Regions from separate parts of the Janthinobacterium sp. LS2A genome, predicted to be linked through region 3. Evidence: predicted binding sites of a transcription regulator. Region 3 holds the regulator's gene; each other region holds the start of a gene.
What was found. Region 3 encodes sigma-54, which starts transcription at its own class of promoters, with help from an activator protein. Its sites were predicted from a motif close to TGGCANGNAANCTGCTTT; they were not measured.
Positions count from the first base shown of each region.

Region 1: a site for sigma-54 is predicted at 2,170-2,187, ahead of urtA (urea ABC transporter substrate-binding protein). Genes of this name have one in related genera too.
Region 2: a site for sigma-54 is predicted at 1,737-1,754, ahead of V3C40_RS19130 (EDSAP-1 family PEP-CTERM protein). Genes of this name have one in related genera too.
Region 4: a site for sigma-54 is predicted at 2,475-2,492, ahead of V3C40_RS04355 (circularly permuted type 2 ATP-grasp protein). Genes of this name have one in related genera too.

Region 1 is NZ_JAZHPB010000005.1:14,846-18,963, reverse strand. Features, by position in the region: gene V3C40_RS15370 (DUF2760 domain-containing protein) at 1-372, opposite strand, end outside; gene V3C40_RS15365 (transglutaminase-like domain-containing protein) at 638-1,231, shown strand; gene V3C40_RS15360 (DUF4349 domain-containing protein) at 1,253-2,041, shown strand; gene urtA (urea ABC transporter substrate-binding protein) at 2,240-3,493, shown strand; gene urtB (urea ABC transporter permease subunit UrtB) at 3,581-4,118, shown strand, end outside.
Region 2 is NZ_JAZHPB010000006.1:353,816-357,933, reverse strand. Features, by position in the region: gene V3C40_RS19150 (hypothetical protein) at 1-333, opposite strand, end outside; gene V3C40_RS19145 (dodecin) at 584-790, shown strand; gene V3C40_RS19140 (hypothetical protein) at 805-1,116, opposite strand; gene V3C40_RS19135 (hypothetical protein) at 1,277-1,651, shown strand; gene V3C40_RS19130 (EDSAP-1 family PEP-CTERM protein) at 1,842-2,834, shown strand; gene V3C40_RS19125 (LytR C-terminal domain-containing protein) at 2,898-3,974, opposite strand; gene V3C40_RS19120 (type II secretion system F family protein) at 3,986-4,118, opposite strand, start outside.
Region 3 is NZ_JAZHPB010000008.1:96,391-100,508, reverse strand. Features, by position in the region: gene rapZ (RNase adapter RapZ) at 1-823, shown strand, start outside; gene V3C40_RS21615 (enoyl-CoA hydratase/isomerase family protein) at 824-1,909, opposite strand; gene hpf (ribosome hibernation-promoting factor, HPF/YfiA family) at 2,043-2,405, opposite strand; gene V3C40_RS21605 (RNA polymerase factor sigma-54) at 2,475-3,953, opposite strand; gene lptB (LPS export ABC transporter ATP-binding protein) at 3,958-4,118, opposite strand, start outside.
Region 4 is NZ_JAZHPB010000001.1:930,687-934,804, forward strand. Features, by position in the region: gene V3C40_RS04340 (TonB-dependent receptor) at 1-164, shown strand, start outside; gene V3C40_RS04345 (hypothetical protein) at 267-1,142, shown strand; gene V3C40_RS04350 (sensor histidine kinase) at 1,227-2,354, shown strand; gene V3C40_RS04355 (circularly permuted type 2 ATP-grasp protein) at 2,528-3,982, shown strand; gene V3C40_RS04360 (alpha-E domain-containing protein) at 3,976-4,118, shown strand, end outside.

The DNA.
Region 1 (4,118 bases), on a different contig from region 3:
GTCGATGGTGAAGTATTCGCGCATGACCTTGGCGCAGCCTTCATGCACGACGCGGGCGGCCGCGCCGATGTCGGCGTCCGCATGGCTGCCCAGGTTTTCCTGGGTGAAGTCGATCAGGCGCGCTTCGCGTTGCAGCAGGGCCAGCAACTGCAAGGCCGCATCCGGCGTCGCTTCTTTCAAGATAACGGGGGCGGCGGCCGGTGTCGGCACGGGGGCTGGCGCCGGGGCCGCTGGCGCGACGGGAGCAGCCTCGGGCAAGGACAGCTTTTCCACGCGGGCCGCATAGGCGGCGTCCGACAGGGTGCTGAAGAAAGCGCCGAAAGCCAGCGGGACACGGCGCCAGAACGATGGGTGGGACGATGATGTGCTCATAGGGAACTCGTTTCTCTGATCTGTAGGGTGGCGTCGGCGGCGCGCCCGGTGGCGGGGCCGCTTCGCAGGGTAGTGCTTGTGCCGGGCCTGTAGGGTCGGCTGTGTTTGCCCGCATGATACCAGCTACCGGGCCGCCGCCAAAGTCACCGTCCCCGGCGCAGCTGGCCCGGCGCGTGGATTTTCTTTGTTCCTGCGCAAAGAAACGGTGAATGTTGCGAAGCTTCGACTAAAATCGCGCATTATCTTTTCGCATTGCCTTTATGCCATGTCTACCGACTTTTCCTCCTATCTAGGCAGCAGCCTGTATATCGACAGCGACCATCCAGCCGTGCGCGCCAAGGCGGCCGCACTGGCGGCCGGCGCCGTGGGCGACGCCGCCATCACGGCCCGCTGCTTTGCCTTCGTGCGCGACGAGGTGGCCCACAGCTGGGATTACCGGCGCAATCCCGTCACTTGCCGCGCTTCCGACGTCTTGCAGCATGGCACGGGCTACTGTTATGCGAAGAGCCATCTGCTGGCCGCGCTGCTGCGCGCCAACGGCATTCCTGCCGGCCTGTGCTACCAGCGCCTGGCCGTCGGCGAAGTGGGGCCGCCGTTTTGCCTGCATGGCTTGAACGCCGTGTATCTGCAGGACTTTGGCTGGTACCGCATCGATGCGCGCGGCAACAAACCCGGCGTCGATGCCGCCTTTGTGCCGCCACGCGAGCAGCTGGCCTTTCCCGTGCTGGCGCCAGAGGAGCGCGACTTGCCGGAAATCTGGGCGGAACCGCTGCCGCAGGTGGTGGCGTCGCTGACGCAATACGCCACTGTGCAAGACGTGGCGGCGCACCTGCCCGATATCACATTGCTGCCGCTGTAAAAATAATCCAGGAAAGAAATCATGAAAAAAGTGTATGTAGGTCTGATCGGCCTGATGTTGCTGGCCGGTTGCGGCGGCAAGGGCGAGAGCGGCGGGCAGTCGAGCGCCGCGCGTCTCGATGGCAAGGAAAAGGGCAGCGAGTTTCTTGCCTATGAACATAATGTCAGCGTCGATACGCACGAGGCGCAAGTGCGGCCCCTGTATGAAAAAGTGGTTGCCGCCTGCAAAGCCGATACGGAAAACGGCTGCCTGCTGCTCGATTCCAGCCTCGACAGCGGGCGCTATGTGCATGCGCGCATCAGCATGCGCGCCAAGCCGGCCGGCATCAAGAAGCTTGTCGCGCTGGTCGCGGCCGAAGGCGACGTCACCAGCCAGGGCACCAAGGTGGAAGACCTGGGCCGCCCCGTGCTCGACAGCAAGAAACGCCTGGAGATGCTCAAGCAATACCAGGCGCAATTGCAAGACCTGGAAAAGCGCTCGGGCGCAAATGTCGATGCCCTCATCAAGGTGACCAAGGAACTGGCCACCGTGCAAGTAGAGCTGGAGCAGGCGACGGCGGCCGACGCGCTGTTGATGCAGCGCATCGATACGGACTTGCTGAACGTGGCCATCAGCGCGGAAGGCAAGCAATCGTTCTGGACGCCCGTCAAGCGCTCGCTGGGCAATTTCACGGACAACCTGTCGGAAGGCGTGGCCAACGCCATCACGGCCATGGCCTACATCCTGCCGTGGCTGATCGCTTTCGTGTTGCTGTTCCCGCTGGGACGCAAGGGCTGGCGCCGCTTGAGAGGCGTACCGCGCAAGGATTGATGCCGGGATTGTTGCGTCCGGCGCACCGTTTTACGGCAATTTGAAACCTGGCTGCACAGTCCTTGTGCAGCCAGGTTTTTTTTCGTGCGGCGAGAGCCGCGTGCACCATGGCGGACACCTGCTGGTGCTGGCATGCATTCTGCTTTAACAACATCGTATGCCCAGCTCGACCCCCACGAACCCATCACAGGAGTCCCCATGTCACGACGCATCATCCTGAAAGCGGCCGCCGCCGGCGCACTGGCCCTTGCCACCTCCACTTACATGCAGGCAGCCCTGGCCGCCGACACGATCAAGGTGGGCATTTTGCACTCGCTGTCGGGCACCATGGCCATTTCCGAAACGTCGCTGAAGGACGTGGCCTTGATGACGATCGCCGAGATCAATGCCAAGGGCGGTGTGCTGGGCAAGAAGCTGGAAGCCGTCGTCGTCGACCCGGCGTCGAACTGGCCCTTGTTCGCGGAAAAAGCGCGCCAGCTGGTGGCGCAGGACAAGGTCGCCGTCGTGTTCGGCTGCTGGACGTCCGTGTCGCGCAAGTCGGTTTTACCTGTGTTCAAGGAGCTCAACAGCCTGCTGTTTTACCCGGTGCAATACGAGGGCGAAGAACTGGAAAAGAATGTGTTTTACACGGGCGCCGCGCCGAACCAGCAAGCGATCCCCGCCGTCGAATACCTGATGAGCAAGGATGGCGGCGGCGCCAAGCGCTTCGTGCTGCTGGGCACGGATTACGTGTATCCGCGCACCACGAACAAGATCCTGCGTGCCTTCCTGAAAAGCAAGGGCGTCAAAGATAGCGATATCAGCGAGGTCTACACGCCGTTCGGCCACGCCGACTATCAAACCATCGTCGCCAATATCAAGAAGTTTTCCACGGGTGGCAAGACGGCCGTCATTTCCACCATCAATGGCGACTCGAATGTGCCGTTCTACAAGGAGCTGGGCAATGCGGGCTTGAAAGCCACGGACGTGCCTGTCGTTGCGTTTTCCGTGGGCGAGGAAGAGCTGCGCGGCATCGATACCAAGCCCTTGCTTGGCCACCTGGCGGCATGGAATTATTTTGAATCCGTCAAGAATCCCGTGAATACGGCCTTCATCAAGCAGTGGAAGGCGTATGCCGTGGCGCAAAAGCTGCCGAACGCGGGTTCGGTCGTGACGAACGACCCGATGGAAGCGACCTATGTCGGCATCCACATGTGGGCGCAAGCCGTGGAAAAAGCCAAGTCGACGGACACGGACAAGGTGATCGCCGCCATGGCCGGCCAGAGCGTCAAGGCGCCATCGGGCTTCACCCTGACCATGGACGCTACGAACCACCATCTGCACAAGCCCGTGATGATCGGCGAGATCAAGGCCGATGGGCAATTCAATGTCGTGTGGAAAACCAAGGAACCGATACGTGCGCAGCCTTGGAGCCCGTTTATCAAGGGGAATGAGGGTAAGCAGAAGTTATGAGTTAGCAGCAGAAAGGCCGGGGTCAGACCCGACGGGTCTGACCCCAGATTTCGCTTGGGCTGAAGTAACGATGAGAGGTCTTTCCGCATGCGTCTGCTACGTCGTATTTTGTTATTACTTTGCCTGTTGCCGCTGTCTGCGCAGGCAGCCATTTCCCCCAACCTGCTCAAACCGCTATCCGGCGACGACCCAGATACCAGAGTCGCCGCCGTCGCCCAGATCGCCGCCCTGGCCACGCCCGAGGCTGCCAAGGTGCTGCAAGCGTTGCAAGACGACAGCCTGTATGCAGCGCCCGACGGCAAGGTCTACATCGTCGACGGCGAGCAGGCATATGACCCGGCAAGCGGCAAGAGCGTGCCGCTGCCGGACGGTATCGACGGCGTCATGGTCAACAACCGCTTGCGCTCGGCCGTGGCTGGTGCCTTGTCGGGGCTGAAACTGCTGGCGCCAGAGCGGGCCACACGGCTGGCCGCTGCGCAGGCGCTGCAGCAATCCGTCGATCCCGCGCAGCTGCCCCTGATCCACAAGGCGCTGGCGCAAGAGAGCGATGCCGAGATCCAGCAGATATTGCAAGTGCTGATCGCCAGCGCCAATCTGCATGCGCCAGACGCCGCCACGCGCAAGC
Region 2 (4,118 bases), on a different contig from region 3:
CCAGAACTTGATTGGTGCAGGCAGGACAGCATTCGTATTAGGTTTTCCCTTAACGAGACTACTATTTGAAGTACTAGACTTGCCGGCTTTAATTAGTCCTCCTGCCATATCGGCACGGATTGCCAAGGTAAAGTCATGAGCATCGACAAATCCCGGTCTGGAGTCAGTGATGATGGCGCGTACGCCGCATGAGAAAAAGCCGGACTGATCCCTATCAATGTACGGCTGCAATTTAACTGCACTTGCTTGCACCACCACTTGAGCGTCAGCACATGCCAAACTTAGTGAACCTGCCAAAAATAAAATGTACTGAAGCAGTCTCTTGATTTTCATTGAACATTCTCCCAGTACCATTGCGTTCGATTGTAAACCGACTTCTGCCAGAGAGATCATCATTGCGTCAAGTAACTCAAGCCACCACTTGCATTGACAGCAATACTGTCAGCATGACTTTGGCCTTTCCCCACTTCACGCTCGCATTGCTGCACCGCGCAATGACGTCCAGCACATTTAGGCGCAAGATGAGCACGTGCTTGCGCAATGCAGGCTCACGATGTCTGGCTTGCCTACCTGGGGAAATATCATGTCCGCACACACTTACAAGCTGATCGAACTGGTGGGAACTTCGACCGAGAGCAGCGATCAGGCGATACGCGATGCCATTGCCAAGGCGGCGCTGACGGTCAAGCATATGGACTGGTATGAAGTGACGGAATCGCGCGGGCATATCGTCGATGGCAAGGTGGCGCACTTCCAGGTCACGCTGAAGGTCGGCTTCCGGCTCGAATAGGGTAGGTCGGCAACTCACCGCCGCCCGACCGCTCCCCGGCTCTCCAGCCATTCCCGGCCGCCGCTGTCGAGCGCGGTCTCGATGACCTTTTCCGGCAAGCTGTAGACGGTCGCCCAGCTGGCGCGGCCGTCCTGCGTGTTGGCGGGAAAGCTGTGCGTCTCGATCGGCCAGTGGTATTTGCGTTTAAGCGCTTTCACGATGGCGGCCAGCGAGACGCGGCCTTGCAGCGGTTCGGCGCCAGACTGATCGCGGTTCGACAGCAGCACGGCCAGGACCTGGCCGCGGCCCGTGCGTGCGCCGGGGAAAGTGGGGGTTTTGTTTGCCATGGCCTATTTTACCGGGCAATTATCGGCGCGAGGCGATGTGCCGCACCTTTGATCTGGCGCAAACGCCGCATCGGCTTTGCGGCCACGATAGACGTTTCGACAGGTTGCCAGTGCCCCTCTGGCAGCCTGGTCCTACCATCACGGGGCACAGGAGCCTATCATGCACAGCCTGAACATCCACGCCATGCAATGGCAGCCCGTCGCCGATATTTCCGCCGTCAATCCGCTGCTGCCCGATGACCTCGCCTGCTTTCGCGAACTGCGCGACGTGCTGCAACGTTATGGCGCGCTCGACCGCTTTGGCATTTCCCTGATCCACCGCCATTTCGACATCGCCGACGACGAGGAGCTGATGGAGTACACGGATGCGGAAAACCGCACCTTGACGGTAAAGCCTGTCAAGAAAAGCGACATCGACTGGCAGCACACGACGATTACCAACTGGAAACTGACGGAAGGCGAGGAAGTGGCGCGCATCGGTTGCGGCTGCGCGCGCAATTCCGGCGGCCACCTCGGCTATCACCGGGGCACCTGAAAGCGGCGTCGGCCTTTCTTACACTTTGCTTCCACCGGCTCAGTCCGCTTTGCGCAAGCCCTTGATTCAATATGCTTTTTTTGTGTGGCACGCAAGCTGCTTATCACTGTCTACGAGATGAATCCAGGCAGGTCATTCTGGATTCTTTCTCCCCCGGATTTTCCGAGACTGACTACGATAAGAGGCTGCGATGAACGTCGATCACACACGAAGCAAGACCCTAAGTTGGCTGGGCGCACTGGCGGCGGCAAGTCTGCTGGCCAGCGGCCAGGCGCAGGCCGGCGCGTACGGCCTGGCCGTCAACGAATTGAACTCTTTCCGCATCACCACCAGTGCCGGCGCGCTGTCGCTGGCCGGCGCCAACCGCAATGCCAGCGACAGCGCCTTCTTCGAGGGCGGCGTGGCCGTCAATCCGCGCGCCGTCAATACGGGCCCGGCCGCCAACGCGGACGTGCTGCAAGTATGTTCGGGCGGCGGCTGCAGCGGCTTGCCGCAAAATAACTACGCACCCAGCCCCAGTTCCACCCTGGAGTTCGCACGTGGCGACGCGCATGCCTTTGGCAATATGCTCACGGCCGCCGGCTCCACCGTGCGCGCCGTTGCGGAAGCACAGCGCGACACGGTCGGCGCCGCCACGGCCACGGCAGGCGATACGCTCACCGGCTCCGTCAACCTGACCCTGTCGAGCGCCGGCTTCATCACCTTCAACTTCATGGGACGGCGCGACCTGCGCACCAGCGTGACGACGATGGGTGACAAGTCGAGCGTGTCGATCATGGATATCTTCAATATCTCGTGCAATACTTCCAGTCCCGTGGGCTGCCTGTCGAACGCGAATGCCGATGGCGTGATCTTCCAGTTCGCGCCCGATGGCGACGCCAACAATGGCAGCGACGTCAATGGCAACCATACGGTCGGCAGCCTCGATCCCTTCAGCCTGAACATGACGGCCGGCACCAACGACCCGGCCACCGGGCGCGCCTTCACGAATGGCTTTGCGATGTTTTCGCTGACGTCGAATTTCGCCCTGCCTGCCGGCAGCTACACCTTGAACTTTTCCAAATCCACGCGCACGGACATCGTCGTCATCGAACCCTTGCAAGTACCGGAGCCAGGCACTTTGTTCCTGCTGGGCACGGGACTGGCAGCCCTGGCTTTTACGCGCCGCCGGCAGCCGAAATAATCCGCAGCATGAAAAGCACGCGGCGCCCGCAAAGGCGCCGCTTTTTTATGCGGCAGAGATGTGTTAACCGAGCCGCGCCAGCGCCCGGCGCGCCAGCTGCAATTGCTGCAGATAATAGCGGTGCAGCATGGCGGGATCGCTGAGGTCACGCCCCAGCACCAGGCGCAGTTCGCTGGCGGGGCAGTCGGCGGCCTGGATCTGCACCTGGGTACGCACCTGTGCACCGAGTTGGCGGGCCAGTTGGCGCGCCGCCTGCTCCTGCGCGGGCCGGTATTCGACGCGTGTGCGCGCCACCTGGAAGCTGGTTTCATTGGCCAGGCGCACCACTTGCACGGGCGCACCAGCCAGGCTGCGCGCCAGCGCGGCTGCCAGGCCAGGCACGCCGTTGCCGTTGACAATTTCCAGGCGCGGATGCGACGCGCCGGCCACAGGCACGGACGCCGCCGGCAACGACGCGCTAACGGGCAGGCTGCGCACCGCCGCCGGCACGCGCTGCAAGCGGGCCATGCCGTCGCTCTGCGTGATCTCCACGCGCGCCATGGCGGGCGCATCCGGCACAGGCTCGGGCACAAGCTTCGGCGGCGCCTCGCCACGCAACAAGACCATGTCGCGCCGCACATCGTGTTCCTGCAAGCTGCTCGCCTGGCGCCGCATGACGGCCGCGCGCTCGTGCTGCCCCAGCCGTTCGAGCACCTGCGCCAGATGCCGCCAGGCCAGCGCATTGAGCGGGTCGAGCAGACAGGCCTGTTCCAGCGCAGTCAACGCTTGCGCATCGCGCCCGCTCAAATAATAGGCATGGCCGAGATTGCTGAACAGATAGGCCTGCCGCGGCTGCGGCATGCCCGCCTCCTGCGTTAAGGCCAGCCAATGGGCGATCGCCGCGTCGTGTTCACCGCGCTGCGCATGCAGCACGGCCAAGCCATTGCGCGCGTTCACGTGGCGCGGCGCATGGCGCAGGGCTTGCTCATAGGCCGCTTGCGCCGCAGGAAAGTCGCCCCGCTCGAAATGCTGGCGTCCCGCCGCATAGGCGGCATCGGCGTCGGACCACGCCGCCACCGGCAGGTGGGCCAGCTGCGTGGTACAGGCGGCCAGGCCCAGGCAGGCGCAGGCAGCGGCCAGGCGGGAAATCGTCAAGCGCATGGTAGTTCCTTTCAGCGGCTGGCCATGGCCGGCACGAGCACGCGATAGACTTCGATCACGGCCGGCCCCATGAGCACCAGCATCAGGGTGGGAAAGACGCAAAAGATCAGCGGGAACAGCAGTTTCAGGGCGATCTTCGCTGCC
Region 3 (4,118 bases):
ATCCGTCGCGCTCAATGTGCTGGAAGATACCGGCTACTATTGTGTCGACAACCTGCCACCGGCCTTGCTGCCCAGCCTGGTGCAAACCCTGCTCGACGAAGGTACACCGCAACTGGCCGTCGCCGTCGATGCGCGCAGCGCCGAGTCGCTCGTCAGCCTGCCGCACAATGTGGCGCTGCTGCGCGACCAGGGACACGACGTCAAGGTCATGTTCCTGACGGCCACCACGCATTCGCTGGTGGCGCGCTTCTCGGAAACGCGGCGCAGCCATCCGCTGTCGCACGAATTGCGTCCGAACCAGAATCCGGCCAGCCGCCGCACCCTGATCGAGTGCATCTCGGAAGAGCGCGAACGCCTGTCGGCCATCGAACAGCTGGGCCACGTGATCGACACGTCCGAACTGAGCGCCAACAAATTGCGTGCCTGGATCAAGGATATGATCGCTTCCGAACGCGCACCGCTGACCCTGTTCTTCGAATCGTTCGCCTTCAAGCTGGGCGTGCCGCTGGACGCCGATTTCGTCTTCGACGTACGGGCCTTGCCTAACCCGTATTACGACCTGGCGCTGCGCCCGCTCGATGGCCGCGACGCGCCCGTGATCGCCTTCCTCGACGCACAGCCGAGCGCGCTGGAACTGCTGGCCGACATCCGCGCCTTCATCGAGAAATGGCTGCCGTCATTCAAGTCCGACAACCGCAGCTACCTGACAGTGGCCCTCGGTTGCACGGGTGGCCAGCACCGCTCCGTGTACATGGCGGAACGACTGGCGCAATACTTCGGCCCCAACGAGCGCGTGGTCTTGCGCCACCGCGAACGTAGCTAGTTAATTCAGGTGGCGCAGCGGATGCGCTGACGCCGGCCAGACCGGTGCGAAGAAACGCGCCACCATGGCAGCATCGACCTCGTACAGGCTTGATGGGTTCCAGCGCGGCGCATTGTCCTTGTCGACCACCAGCGCACGCACGCCTTCGAGCACTTCGCCATGCTCGAAATTGTGGCGCACCACCGTGCGCTCCAGACGCAGACAATCGGCCACGCCCAAGTGAGCCCCGCGCTGCAGCAATTCCAGAGTTACCGACATCATCAAAGGCGAGCGCAGGCGCATGGCCGCCAGCGCCTTGCTGGCGAACGCGCTGTCGTCCTGCGCCAGCGAGGCCATGATGGCCGCCACGGAACCCGCGCCGAAGTGACGGTCCAGCGCCACGCGCGCCGCCGCCAGCGAGGAGATACCCGCCTCGGCCTGGAACGGCGCCGCCAGCGCCTTGATGGCCACCGGCAAGGCCTCGCCCGGCGTCGATTCGAACAGGGCCAGCAGCGCCCCCATCTGCGCCTCGGGCAGGTAGACATCGGCCAGGTCCGTGTACAGGGCGTCGGCCGCGTTGATCGTCAAGCCCGTCAAGCCCAGGTACAGGCCCAGCTGGCCGGCCAGCCGGGACAGGAAATAACTGCCACCCACATCGGGGAACAAGCCAATATTAACTTCCGGCATGGCCATGCGTGTGCGGCCCGTGACGATGCGCAAGCGGTTGCCGGGTCCGGCTTGCGCCACGCCCATGCCGCCGCCCATCACCACGCCATCCATCACGGCGATATACGGTTTCGGATAGAAATGAATCACATGATTTAACGCGTATTCTTCCGTAAAGAAATCTTCCAGCAAGGCGCTGCCGCCTTGCGGCGTGGCCAGGCCCGCATCGTAGAAGAAACGGATGTCGCCGCCGGCGCACAGTGCTTTCTCGCTGCTCGAGCGGATCACGACGGCGTCCACCTGCGGATCGTCGCGCCAGGCCAGCAGGACAGCGCTCAGGGCGCGCACCATCTCCAGCGACAGGGAATTCAAGGCTTTCGCACGGTCGAGCACGATATGGCCCGTGCGGTTGCGGATGGAGGTCTGGACGAAGTCGTTCATGGCAGGCGTGAAAGAAGTGAAAGTACAAACATTCTAGCGCCTGCGCGGGGAACATTGCGTTCAAAAGGTCCAGGCGCAAAAAAGGGCGCAATGTGCGCCCTTAGTTGATCACAACTGCTGGAAGCGGGTGGCCTTAAACGGCGACGACGGCGTCTTCCTCGGAGTTGTCTGGCAGATGCTTGATCGCCTCTTTACCGTGCCCTTGCACTTTGGTTTTGTATTTCATCACTTGCCTATCGAGCTTGTCGATCAGGGCATCGATCGCGGCATACAGGTCTTGTGCCAGGCTTTCCACATAGACGGTTTTGCCACTTAAACGCAGGTTGACTTCGGCCTTTTGACGTTTTTCTTTCTCTTTGAGGTTATCCACGGTCAGAATCACGGCGATATCGATAACTTGATCGAAATGACGTTTCACGCGTTCCAGCTTCGTTTGTACGTATTCACGGATGGCTGGTGTCACTTCGAGATGATGTCCGCTGATGGTGAGATTCATACACACTCCTAAAGATGATCGGGTTCGTGCGGTCCATCCTATCCGGCCCGCAGAGGAACCGAAAAAAACTTACAAACACTTACGCAGGCTCACTGGCGGAATTTTCAACGCTTCCCGGTATTTGGCAACAGTACGTCGCGCAATCACCATGCCTTGTTCCCCCAGCATGTCCGCAATCTTACTGTCGGATAAAGGATTTTTAGGGTCTTCTGCTCCTGTCAGTTGCACGATCAATGCCCGTATCGCCGTCGATGACGCTTCGCCCCCCGCTTCGGTGGCGACGTGGCTACCAAAGAAATATTTCAACTCGAACATGCCGTGCGGGGTCAGCATGTACTTTTGAGTTGTTACCCGCGAGATAGTACTCTCGTGTAAACCCAGTGTATCAGCTATTTCACGGAGCACAAGGGGGCGCATGGCAACGGCCCCATGCGAGAAAAAGTTCTTTTGTCTTTCTACTATCGCCTGTGCCACGCGCAAAATCGTGTCGAAACGCTGGCGCATATTCTTGATCAGCCACTTGGCTTCCTGCAACTGTGCGCCCATGGCGCCCTCGCCCTTGCCCTGCTTGAGCAAGTTGGCATACATGGCGTTGATGCGCAGGCGCGGCATGACGTCGTTGTTCAGGGTCACTTGCCAGCCATTGCGCGCGCGCTTGACGACGACGTCGGGCACCACATAATCGGACACGTCCGAGGCGAACACGGCGCCCGGATGCGGATTGCACTGGCGAATCACCGTCTGCGCTTCGCGCAAGTCTTCATCGTCGCAATCAAGGGCTTTTTTCAGCTTGTTGAAATCGCGCTGGGCAAACCAGGCCAGGTGCTTTTCCACGATGACGAGGGCCATGCGCCGCGTCACCATGGCGATGTGCGGCAAGCGCTTGATCTGCAGCGCCAGGCATTCGGACGCATTGCGCGCGCCCACGCCGGGCGGATCGAAACTTTGCAGCAGCGACAAGGCCGTGCGCATCTCGTCGGCGTCGATTTCCAGCTCTTCCGGCAGGCGCGCCAGGATGTCGTCGAGCGACTCTTCCAGGTAGCCATTGTCGTCGAGCGCGTCGATGATCAGCTCGACCAGCGCACGGTCGCGCAACTCAAGCACCGTCACGCGCATCTGCTCCATCAGGTGTTCGCGCAGGGTGCAGTGATGGGCCTCGAGTTGCGGGCGGGAATCTTCGTCGTCGGGCGCCTTGCCCCGGCTCGCCTCGCTCCAGTCGCTGTCGCCGCCATCCGCGGCGGCCGGGCCCTCACCCGCCTCGCCGTCAAAGGTTTCCGCTTCGGCCGGCGCGGCAGGCGCCTCCTGGCCTGGCGGCTGGGGCGGCGCTTCGGCCGGCGCGGCCGTGGAACTCAAGGCCCCGTCGGACAGCAGGCGCAGCGAACGGTCGAGCGGATCGTCGAGGCGCTCGAGCAGGGGATTGTCCGTCAACAGTTGCTCGAGTTCCTGGTGCAATTCCAGGGTCGACAATTGCAACAGGCGTATCGATTGCTGCAACTGCGGCGTCAGTGCCAGGTGCTGCGAAGTGCGCAGCTGCAATGATTGTTTCATTGGCTTACATGCGGAAGTGTTCGCCCAGATAGACCCGGCGTACCGACTCGTTCGCGATGATGTCGTCGGGGCGTCCCGACGCCAGTACCGAGCCCTGGTTGATGATGTAGGCACGGTCGCAAATACCCAGCGTCTCGCGCACATTATGATCGGTGATCAGCACGC
Region 4 (4,118 bases), on a different contig from region 3:
GCTACCTGACGCAGCTGGCCGGCCATGACGTAACCTTGCGCGCGCGCATCGACAACGTGGCCGACCGCAGCTACTGGGCCTCGGCCGTCTCCTCGTTCGACGCCGGCAGCCTGGTGCTGGCCGCGCCCCGCACCTTCGTCGTCTCGGGCAGCGTGGCGTTCTAACTGAGCCTGCATCAGCCTGCGACCAAGCTGTCCCTTCCCGGGGCAGCTTTTTTTTCGCGTGCGCGCCTGTGCCGCAAGCGGCGCTTCGGCGACAATGCCCCCATGAAACGATACCCTGCCCTGCTGCTCTTGCTCTGCCTGTCCCTGCCGGCCGCCGCGCAGAAGCAAGCGGCCTGCCCGTATGCCGCCTGGAAAAGCGGCTTCAAGGGCGATGCGCGGGCGCAAGCCACGTGCTTGCTGCGCCCCGTCAAGTTGTATGCGCGCCTGGGCGAGAGCGCGCCGCTGCCCGAGTTTCTTGCCGCCCGCATCGGCCAGCGCACGGGCATCGCCCCGACCCGGCTGCGCGCCTGGCTGGCGCAGCAATCGATCAGCGAAGCGGACGTGGGCGGCGCCGTCGATGCACCGCTGTCGCGCGCCGTGGGCCGGCTGGCCGCGCCCATGGCCCGCTATTTCGTCATCCACGACACCAGCTACCCGAATTTCCTGCTGGAGCCCATTCCCGGCCACATCAACGACGCCAGCTGGGATTTCAACGATTTCAATTTACGTAACCCCGCGCTGGGCGGCGGTCCGAAAGGCCATGTGTACGTGAACCGCCTGGGCGGCTCCCTGGCCGTGCGCGACTTCGGCACGGCCAGCTACGCGAGCAAGCTGGAAAAAGACAAGCCGTCGCTGACGGGCCTGTTCCTGCACGTGGAATTGGTGCAGCCGCGCAACTCCGTGCCCGGCGGCGGCAAAGGCAACGACGGGCTGGCGCCCGATCCCGGTTTTACGCCTGCGCAATACGAGCGCCTGGCCCTGCTGTACATCGCCGCCAGCGTGCGCAAGGGCACGTGGCTGATCCCCGCCTTCCACGCCGTGCTCGATACGGGCTATGCGAATGGCCATGACGATCCGCAGAACTTTTCGCTGGAGCAATGGGATACAACCCTCGGTCATTTGAGCGCCGTCATGACCGGCGCCGACGCGCCGAATTGAACACCACCTGCACGCCGATTTGGAGGATACTTTAGCTCCCGCCGTTGCACCGCGTGGATGCCGAGCTGTCGATGGAGAGCTGCGATGACCTATGCCTCTGACCAGAAAATGCACGTGCTGGACATGCCCGCGCGTACGCGGCGCATCTTCAGCATGCGCGATGCCGTGCTGACGCAATGGGAACACGAGGTGCGCGCCAAGGTGCGCGGTGCCGATGCCTTGCTGACACCCATCTTGATCAATACCTTGCCCGCCTTCTTCGACAACCTGGCCGAAGCGCTGACGCCAGGCTATCCGCGCGACAATGCCACCAGCAATACCAATGCCCCGGCCGTGCACGGCAACGAACGGGCGCGCATGACCAGCTATGGCCCGGAACAGGTGATCCAGGAATACCAGATCTTCCGCGACTGTTTCGCCGATGCGGCCCTCGAAGCGGGCGTGCCGCTGCGGCGCCGCGACTGGCAGGTGATCAATGCCTCGATCGATACGGGCATACGCGAAGCCATCCTGGAATTTACCGCCATGCATGAAAGCTTCCAGCGGCGCATCGCCGCCGGGCTGTCGCACGACATGCGCAATCCCCTCTCCGTCATGCTCAACAGCGCCCAGCTGCTGCAACGGTGCCCGCAGCAGCTCGACGTGCCGGCCCTGGCGTCGAAAATCATCGAACACGGCAAGCGCCTCGACGAGATGATCCAGGAATTGCTTGATACGCTCAGCTACCACCGGGGGCAAAAGCTGCCGCTGGTCTTGCATCGCTTCGATATCCTGCCGCTGGCGCAGCAGGTGGGCGACAGCGTCAATACTGGCCATCCGGGCAAGTGCCTGGTGACGGGCGCGTCCGTCACCGGCTGGTGGTGCGAAAATTCGCTGCGCCGCGCCCTGGAAAACCTCGTGGGCAACGCCCTCAAGTACGGCGACGACGGCCCCATCCATATCCACATCAACACCCTGCGCGAACGCATGATACTCACCGTGCACAACACGGGCAGCGCTATCGCCCCGGACCAGACCGAGCGCATCTTCGAATACCTGCGCCGCGAACACCAGGGCAGCGCGCTCGGCTGGGGCATCGGCCTGCCCTTCGTGCAAAACGTGGCGGAAAGCCATGGCGGCAGCGCGCTAGTCGACAGTGCGCCGGAAACGGGCACCACGTTTACCATCGACCTGCCCATCGACTGCCGGCCCTACGTCACGCCGGACGCTTGAGCTCGCCGCCACCTGCCCCAACACCGGCATTTTCCGCGCAGTAATGCACCAATACGGTGCGGATGACGGTTTTACGCCACAAAAATGGTCATTTTTTACATACTTTCGGGTATGCGGCACTGGCACGATTTCTGCTGAGCTATAGTCAGACACGGCTCAAGGGAAATCACAACATGGCAAATTTTTTCAATGAAATGACTGCAAATGAAGTGGGTACGGACAGCAAGGTACGTGAACACTATCGTGAATTCAGCAACTGGCTGGAGCAGCAATCCCCCGAGACCATCGCCCGCAAGCGGGCCGAAGCCGACCTGACGTTCCGCCGGGTCGGCATCACGTTCGCCGTCTACGGCGACGATGCCGGCACGGAGCGCCTGATTCCGTTCGACACCATCCCCCGCATCATCCCCGCCGCCGAATGGGCGCAGATGCAGACGGGCCTGGTGCAGAGGGTGCAAGCCTTGAACATGTTTATCCATGATATTTATCACGAGCAAAACATCATCAAGGCGGGCATCATTCCCGCCGAGCAAATCTACAAGAATGCCCAGTACCGCCCGGAAATGCAGGGTATTTCCGTCGCCTCCGATATTTACGCCCACATCGCCGGCGTCGACATCGTGCGCGCGGGCCAAGGCGAATTCTATGTGCTGGAAGATAATCTGCGCGTGCCCTCCGGCGTGTCCTACATGCTCGAAGACCGCAAGATGATGATGCGGCTGTTCCCGGAACTGTTCGCCCGCAACCGCATCGCCCCCGTCGACCATTACCCGGACATGCTGCTCGACAACCTGCGTTCCGTCGCGCCGATGGGCGTCGATGACCCCACGGTCGTCGTCATGACGCCCGGCATGTACAACTCCGCCTACTTCGAACATGCGTTCCTGGCCCAGCAGATGGGCGTGGAACTGGTGGAAGGCAAGGATTTGTTCGTCAACGACAACTCGGTGTACATGCGCACGACGCGCGGCCCCAAGAGAGTCGACGTGATCTACCGCCGCGTGGACGACGATTTCCTCGATCCGCTGGCCTTCCGCTCCGACTCGTCGCTGGGCGTGCCGGGCCTGCTGTCCGTCTACCGCGCCGGCCGGGTGACCCTGGCCAACGCCATCGGCACGGGCGTGGCCGACGACAAGTCGATCTATCCTTTTGTTCCCGACATGATCAAGTTTTATCTGTCGCAGGAGCCGATATTGAACAACGTGCCCACGTACCAGTGCCGCAAGAGCGCCGACTTGTCCTACGTGCTGGCGAACCTGGCGAAACTCGTCGTCAAGGAAGTGCATGGCGCGGGCGGCTACGGCATGCTGGTGGGGCCGGCCTCGAGCGCCGCGCAGATCGAGGACTTCCGCCAGCGCCTGCTGGCCAATCCGGGCGGCTACATCGCCCAGCCGACACTGGCACTGTCCGCCTGCCCCACGTATGTCGAGGCCGGCATCGCGCCGCGCCATATCGATTTGCGTCCGTTCGTGCTGTCCGGCAAGACGATTTCCATGGTGCCCGGCGGCCTGACCCGCGTGGCACTCGGCGAAGGTTCGCTGGTGGTCAACTCCTCGCAAGGGGGCGGCACCAAGGATACCTGGGTACTGGAAGCCACATCCGCTTTTGCAGGAGAGAAAACATGCTGAGCCGCACCGCCGATCATTTGTTCTGGATGGCCCGCTACACGGAGCGGGCGGAAAACACGGCCCGCATGCTCGACGTCAACATGCAGACCTCGATGCTGCCCCAGTCCGAACAGGACGCGGAGCAAGGCTGGCGCGC